2 regions of the Jeotgalicoccus sp. S0W5 genome follow, and region 2 is predicted to be linked to the other one. Evidence: riboswitches for the same ligand, from Rfam matches in the RefSeq annotation. Region 2 holds a riboswitch; the other holds the start of a gene.
What was found. A riboswitch is a leader RNA that binds a small molecule or an ion and turns the genes downstream of it on or off. The one in region 2 is predicted to bind thiamine pyrophosphate.
Positions count from the first base shown of each region.

Region 1: it holds a riboswitch for thiamine pyrophosphate, as region 2 does, so the genes downstream of both, tenA (thiaminase II) here and EYB29_RS01680 (3-oxoacyl-ACP reductase) in region 2, are expected to answer to the same signal.

Region 1 covers NZ_SIRQ01000004.1:106,323-110,542, forward strand. The annotation lists gene EYB29_RS07000 (metallophosphoesterase) at 1-662, opposite strand, end outside; gene EYB29_RS07005 (hypothetical protein) at 788-988, opposite strand; gene tenA (thiaminase II) at 1,156-1,818, opposite strand; TPP riboswitch at 1,899-1,997, opposite strand; gene EYB29_RS07015 (hypothetical protein) at 2,200-2,721, opposite strand; tRNA gene EYB29_RS07020 (tRNA-Thr) at 2,823-2,893, opposite strand; gene EYB29_RS07025 (sugar phosphate isomerase/epimerase family protein) at 2,990-3,784, opposite strand; gene EYB29_RS07030 (ABC transporter ATP-binding protein) at 3,784-4,220, opposite strand, start outside.
Region 2 covers NZ_SIRQ01000002.1:172,472-176,691, forward strand. The annotation lists gene EYB29_RS01665 (thiazole synthase) at 1-679, opposite strand, end outside; gene thiS (sulfur carrier protein ThiS) at 681-881, opposite strand; gene EYB29_RS01675 (thiamine phosphate synthase) at 977-1,465, opposite strand; TPP riboswitch at 1,638-1,747, opposite strand; TPP riboswitch at 1,982-2,084, shown strand; gene EYB29_RS01680 (3-oxoacyl-ACP reductase) at 2,190-2,939, shown strand; gene EYB29_RS01685 (NtaA/DmoA family FMN-dependent monooxygenase) at 2,952-4,220, shown strand, end outside.

The DNA of each region.
Region 1 (4,220 bases), on a different contig from region 2:
TCATAGTCCCCATAAAATGTGTCAAAGTCTGACGTACCAATAAAGGCGTTGTAGTAATCAAATAAGCGGTTTGGCATGGGAACTCTAAATGCTTTATGTGTTGCGACATGGGTCATTAAAATAATTTTCTTATCCTTTATCATTTCCAAATCATGTGCAGCTTTTTCTGCAAATTCTAAAGATATCTCTGGATCGCTTTTTCCCCAATCTACACGTACTAAATCTTGCCATGTTCCACCGTAATAACTGCGTTCTTCTAGACGTGATTTAGAAAAGCGGTCACTTGCGTAAGTATAGTCGTACCAAGCGGCATTCATAACGATTGCCCAGCCGTTACCTAGATCTACAGGTTCGCCTTCTTTATAATACTTCGTGCTTTTGAAGAATTGATGTATCTCCTGTGTCGTCTTATCATCTCCTGATTGATTCCAAAAATCATGGTTGCCTGGCACAAAGTAAATCACAACGCCTGTCATTTGTTCCAGTGCCTGCATGAAACGATAAGACCGCATATGATCATTTGAAATATCGCCCGCTATCAACAACACATCGAGTGATTGACGATTCACCTCATTTGCCAAGGTTAAGGTAAAATCCTTCTGTTGTAGTTTTTCATCATTGTATCGATCAATATGCAAATCAGAAATCACACCAATTTTCATACTTCTTTTCGCTCCTGTAATATGTCGAATTATATATATTATATATGATACCCTTACAAAATTTTAATAATTCGCATCAAGAAAAAAAGCCACCGGTTTTTACCAGCGGCCGATATTCAAATGTTCTATTCACCTTCGTCATCTGATTCAGTATCTTCTGACTCTGTATCTTCTGATTCTGTGCCTTCAGTCTCTGTTTCAGTTCCTTCTGTACCAGATTCTTCTGTTTCTGTACCTTCCTCTGTACCTTCTTCTTCAGAACCGCCTCCGCATGCAGCAAGTGCCAATACGCCTACTAATGATGTAACAGTTAAGAGTTTCTTCATAATAAATTCCCTCTCCTTAAAGTAGTATAGGTTTTCAGACTGAATCGTGATGTTAGTCCTAGCTTACCCCAAAGAAATTATGGAATACACATGTTTTACAGACCCTTAACAATTTAGAAAACTTATGATCTTTTATAACTGCATTTCAGCTAAATCTGCACCTCAAACTAGACATCCCAAGTCTCCCTGTTCTCACACATATCCCAGAACATATACTCGTACTTACTCGTCTTTACAACAATATCTTCCAAGACCTTCAGCTCACGTTCAGGCTTCCCTTCGGCCAAGCGATTCATAAGTTTCATAGCATTATTATTTAAGGCAGTAAACTCCGCATCAGAATACATATCTACCCATTCTTTGTATGGATTCTTATCATGGTTATACTGCTCTTTTAAATGACTGCCAATAAAATTATAAGACCAAGCACAAGTTAATAAACATGCAGCTACAACAGCAGCATCTCCGCGCTGAGCATGATTTAGCATATAAGATGTATAAGCCGTATTCACAGCTGATGCTTCTGTCTCCAACAATTCATCCTCAGATATACCAAAGCGTTTTGAAAAAGATCGGTGTAAATCCATCTCCCCGAACAAAGTCCCATGTAATAACTCTGTAAACAAGTTCATCGTCTCTAGATCTGGTGCCTTCTCTGCACCAATCGCCATTAAACGAGAATACTCCACAAGATAGACGTAATCCTGCTTTAACCAGTGCTGAAACTTCTCATTATCAAGCGAGCCATCCCCTAAACCTTTAACAAAAGGATGTTCCAAATAAGAAGACCAAATCCCTTCCACACGCGTCCATAAACGTTCAGTAAACATTAAAACTCCCCTTCCGACCAGACAAGATAAAAACCCGAACCTGTTGAGAGGTCCGAGTCCATTAGAAAGGTGTCGCCAAAATTTATCGACACAGACTTCCCTAACGCAGGTCCTAACCTACAGGTTCAAAGGGTCGATTGTTCATCTCTCAGCACAAAAGTGCACCCCTAGTCTTTATTATTTAATTTGTAGGTGAGCAAAAAGGCAAAACTTAACACCCAAAAGTTTTTGAGGGAAACTCCATCGAAAGAGATAATCATCACTATGATTGTCCATCAGTCGTTTGATTCGAATTCTTAAATCGTAACAGATAAATAAAACGTAAATTGTAATCCATCAAATTCTCGATTTAAAATAGGTCTCTTTCTACCAATACATGACTTATATGCTTGTTAGTGTGACGTCAATCGTTTCAGTACTGTTAAATTTATCGATTAAGATTGATTTTTTGTTAACGAGTGTTTCAAGTTCTGACAGATATTCTTTGATCTCATCTTCATTGATGATACCCTCTTCAACAATACCTACCCCAGATATAGTCTTAACACGTTCACGACCATAGCCAAAAGTAATATTGTTCTTTATATTGTTGATGATACCACGTTCAATTTTCAATGACTCTAAGGCACTAGATGCGGTTATTTCAGTGCCGTCAAGAACCACTGTAGCTGTAGAATTTTTGTGGTGAATTGCTGTTTTTAAAGTTACTAAATCATTTCTCAATTGCTTTACTTTAGCTAGTGATTCATTAACTTTAGAAAGCTTATCTGCATGATCAATTTTTTCATTGTTAACCGAAATAGGCACTCGGTACTCTGTACTGAATTTCTCATATTCATTAGCGAGTTCGGTTCTAAGATTACTTACAGTAAAAATTGCTTCTTGTAGAGTGACTGTTGTCATCATAACCTCCAAATTTCATTCTTTATTTAACATTATCGATTAGTACAATCTTTTGCAAATAATTAAACAAAAAAACCAACTCTTGTAGAGTTGGTTGAAACAGCCGACAACGAGAATCGAACTCGTATTGCAGCCTTACCATGGCTGTGTTCTACCATTAAACTATGTCGGCATAAGTAATCAATACACTTTACTATAGTATAAATGGCAAATTATTTCTAGTCTATTTATAAGAAAATAAGAGAACACAGCATGTTGTTTAAAAGTCTTACTTAAAAGTTTTATATAAGAAGTCCAAATCTTCTTTTATTGCACTTATATCATTACCAAGATCATAGTTATATTCAAGAACTAAGTCCGCTTCTGGTGTATACATATTATACAATTTAACAAAGTCTTCAAAATCTAATGAACCATCATGAATTCTATTATGATCATCTCTCCCTTCAACATTATTATGCAAGTGATAATGCGTAATTTGCTCCTTTAAAGAAGAAATAATATTTTCAAGACTCCAGTTATTAGCATTAACGTGGCCAATATCGATAAGTAGATTATTTCCCTCTTCTTTACACATACTTATAAATTCTTCTTCATCAAATAGTACATTATTTTTAGCATAGACCCCTGCATTTTCAACGAGGATTTCAACATCAGATTCTTTACAAATGTCATCCAATTCATGAAGATTTTTTTGACTTTCAACTATTGATGAAGCTTTATTCTCATCAGTAATTTTTTTGTTATTATGATGAAAAACAAGATGCTTGATATTTAAGTCTTCACAGATTTCTAAGGTTTGTTCAATCTGGTCTATGGCATATTTATAAGCATCTGTACCTTTCTCTGCACTATGCTCCACCTTAAAATACGGACCATGCATGGACAAGGGTCTGTCTTTGATTAGCGATTTAATTTCGGCTAATTCATCTTTAAATCTTTTATCTTCAAAATTCGGGAACAGTTCAAGTCCAAAATCGAATGTATCATAATCAACTAGTAATTCTTTTAGTGGCTTAAAGCCAGTAGTAATAAATGCGTTTGTACTAAGTAAAATATTCATTATAAATCCTCCATCAAATATTTATAGTTTGTTTCTGTTTCTTTATCAAAGAAGTGAACATGTTCTCGATTAACGATAACCGACACCTCGTCTTGATTAATGATTGTGTTAGACATTACAATAATTTCTGTTGCACCAATTTGAATGGTGTGAGCGACCTCTGCTCCAAAATTTTCTCTAAAAATGACTTTCCCTTTGATGTCCCCATCATCATTTTCACTAATCTTCATATTTTCCGGTCTAATACCGAGATATACTTTCTTACCTTCTAATTCTTTGCCCACTCCATTGATACTACTAATATCTATGGATTGTTCATCGAAACAGAACTGCTTATCTTTAACAAAACCATCAAGAATATTCATTGGTGGTGAACCAATGAACTGAGCTGTAAACAAGTTCCTTGGTTGATGATAGACGTTATAAGGCGTATCTA
Region 2 (4,220 bases):
CATCAATTGAAAGCTTCATCGCTTCTGCCATTTTAACCGGGTCTTTGGCATTCGATACAGCGGTGTTTAATAATACCGCATCTGCACCCAGCTCCATAGCATAGCACGCATCTTTGGGTGAACCGATTCCTGCATCCACAATAACAGGGATGCTGGATTGTTCTACAATATATCTTAAATTCAATGGATTATTAATACCGCGTCCCGTACCTATAGGAGAAGCGAGCGGCATGATTGCATGAACACCAAGTCTTTCGAGTCTTTTTGCAAGCACGACATCGTTTGAAATATATGGACAGACTGTATAACCTTTGTCCAGCAGTATTTGACACGCTTCGTATGTCGCAATTGGGTCAGGCAGTAATGTCTTATCATCACCAATAACCTCAACTTTAATCATGTCACAGACACCCGCATGTCTTGCGATTTCTGCGATGCGTACAGTTTCTTCCACTGTTTTCGCCCCTGCTGTATTCGGAAATGTCGTGTATTTTCTTAAATCAATATTTGCCAGCGGGTTGGGCAGGTCTTTATCAAATAAGTTCATACGTCTGACAGCGAAAGTCAGCACTTCTGTACCTGACGCTTCAATTGCAGCGGCCTGTATTTTCTCATCTGAGAACTTTCCAGTACCTAAAAATAGCCTTGAGTTAAATTTTAAATCTCCAATTTCTAACATATTATCCGCCTCCTACAAATTCTAATAATTCAAGTCGATCATTATTTTTCACTGCTTGTTGTTTAAATACAATTTTTTTTATCAATTCCCCATTGTGTTCCACTACAATACGATTATCATCTACATCCAGGTGGTCCAGCAGGGTAGCTATGGTAATATCCTTTTCAAAATAATGGAGTTCTCCGTTGACGGTGCACTGCATATTGTTTCATCCTTTCAAATGAGAGTTTTTTAAGTACTGCGACAGCTGGGAAATATATTAACCAAGTTATAGTGTCTAAGCAATGGAGCATTTACTTACATCAAATTTAATATTTGCCATTCTTCTTTTAATCTGGTGATTTGATTGGGTGATGCATCCATAAATGCAGAAATTGCCGAGATACCACTGAAACCTGCCGGTAATTGATTGATAGTTGTTAAATTGATACCGCCAAGTGCAACGACCGGAATTTCATAAGAAAGTGCATCACGTACTTCTTGATGTGTACGCGGCGGCAAAGATTTCTTTGAACTCGATTCAAATATATGCCCGTATAATACAAAGTCGAGATGATTGTCCTGTGCTTTCTTGACAGATTCAGATGAATGAGCAGACATGCTGACTGAAATATCCGGATGTTCTTTTTTATACGTTAATGCAGTTGGATCGTTTTCTCTAAAGTGGATGGCAGTTAAACGAAAAGATTCCAGCAATTTAGTCGAAGTGTGAATGATGATTTTTTCTTTAGGGAAACCTGATTGAATAAGCTGACAAAGGAAAGATGATAACTCGTTGTCGGACATGGGTGTACGAAGTAAAAGATAATCGATACAGGATGAAATCGTATTGAAATGAACAATGTCCTTGGAAATTAATATCTTAAAATGTGTAATTGCAATAAGCATTATGTCACCCCTTAATATAAAAAAGCGCTGTTTTTCTATATAGAAAAACAGCGCAAGTATGCATCAACACATATTACTTTCGCCACTTTCCTACGCCAGTATGAACTGTATCAGGTTCCCGGAATCCCAAAGTCTACACTTTAATCTCAGCCTTTTTCAAAGACACTTCCAGTGGTCTTAACTATTTAATTTTCCAATCAATAACTTCAAGTTACTCTAAAAAGTTAAATATTGCAAATAAAATTATATTTTAATTATACTGATAACTATCTTTTAACATTTACTCAATCATATAAGAACTAGATAGCAGTACAGTTACAGAATTGAATTTGAATTGTGTTTGTTCCTATTCACATAATTTGTGATTTACTTGACGTATCTTCGTAAAGTAATACAATGATGTTAAATAGAATAGATTCGCACTAGGGGCGTTTTTATAAACTGAGATGAGGGTAACCTCAGACCCTTTGAACCTGATCCAGTTAAAACTGGCGTAGGAAAGTGTTACATCGATACAGTTGTATATCTATGTCTTTGCGGGCATATAATTTACTCTCGGTACGTAACTTTCCTATGAAGGCTGCGTATTTTTTTATTCTAAAAAATTATAGGAGTGATTTATTTGACAAGGACAGTTTTAGTAACGGGAAGTGGAAGAGGACTTGGTAGCTATATCGTAAAAGCACTAAGTGAAAAAGGTTTTAATGTCATAATTAACTACAACAACAGTAAAGAAGAATCAGAGAAGTTAAAAAACGAAATTGGAGCACAAGCCATTGCGATTCAAGCGGACATTACAGACCGTGAAGCAGTTGAGCAGTTAGTTAAAAAAGGAACTGAACATTTCGGACAGATTGATGTTGTTGTAAACAATGCACTCGTTAACTTTAAATTTGATCCAACCGCTCAAAAATCATTCAAAGATTTGACTTATAAAGATTACGAGCAACAGTTAGACGGGACACTAAAAGCTGCATTCAACGTATCACAAAGTGTAATACCACAGTTTTTAGAACGTAAAGACGGTGCAATTATTAGTATTGGAACTAATCTATATCAAAATCCTGTAGTACCATATCACGAGTACACCACTGCAAAAGCTGCTTTAATTGGGTTCACCAGAAACGTTGCAGCAGAACTTGGACAGTATGGTATCCGAGCAAATGTTGTTTCTGGCGGTTTACTGAAAACAACAGACGCAAGTGCAGTCACAACACCAGAAGTATTTGATTTAATCGCACAGTCCACACCATTGAGAAAAGTAACAACCCCACAAGACGTTGCTAATATGGTTGTTTATCTTTGTTCTGAGGCAGCAGATGGGGTTACAGGGCAAAACATCACGGTAGACGGCGGACTTACTATGAACTAGGCGGTATATATTATGAATAATTCTAAACAGTTAAATATAGGAATTTTATTGTATGGTGTGGGTCACCATCAGGCAGCATGGTTAGAAGACGATTCGAGTGTCAATGAATTCACGACAATTGAATATTATGAAAATCTGGCAAAAATTGCAGAACGCGGAAAATTTGATGCCGTATTTTTCGCAGATTCACAAGCCTTCCCCGCAGATAGTCCAACTGAATTACCAGCGAGTTATTTTGACCCAATGATTGCATTAACTGCTATGAGTAAAGTCACAGATAACGTTGGACTTGTTTCAACTATTTCAAGTACATTTAATAACCCATTTACCACAGCAAGACAGTTACTCACACTGCAACACATAACAAAAGGACGCATGGGATGGAATCTGGTGACTTCAATGACCGACCGCGAAGCACAAAACCACAGTATACCTGAATTGCCTGAGAGAGCCGTTCGTTATAAGAAAGCGGATGAATTTGCTGAAGTCATGAATAAATTATTTGAATCGTGGTCAATTGAAAGCTACAAGCCAGATAAAGAAAATAACACAATTACTAAAAATAAGAATATTCAGCCATTCAATCACAATGGTGAAAACTTCCAAGTTAAAGGTCCGCTAACTTTACCTTTAAGAAAAGAGGGTAAACCAGTGGCTATGCAAGCCGGGGCTTCAAAAGAAGGTGTTGCACTGGCTGCGAAATATGCTGATGCTGTCTATTCAGTTTCTTGGAATTTAAGACAAGCAAATATTTATCGTGAAAAATTAAATCAAGCCATAAAAGAAAGCCGTCGTCCAGACAACTATATCAAAGTATTTCCGGGACTAGTGACTTACGTGGGTAAAACAAGAGAAGAAGCGCAAGAAAAGAAAGCAAAATTAGACAACCTACTTCCAATTGATACTGCACTTAATCAGCTCGAATTCTTTATTCAGCAAGATACAAAATCATGGAAACTCGACGAAAAAGTACCAAAATTGCCGCCAGTCGAAGAATTCAAAGGACCTGTTGGACGTTATCAAACTGTTTTAGAAATTATAGAAGACAGAAATCCCACAGTCAGAGAACTACTCGGTTATCTCAACGCTGGAGGTGGACATTTAACACTCATTGGCACGCCTGAAGAAATTGTCGATGAATTAGAAAGATGGATGAATGAAGGTGCCGCAGATGGATTTAACTTGATGCCTCCAACACTCCCAGGAAGTCTTGAAGACTTCGTCGACTTAGTCATTCCGGAAATGCAAAAACGCGGCATTTTTAGAAGAGATTATAACGGT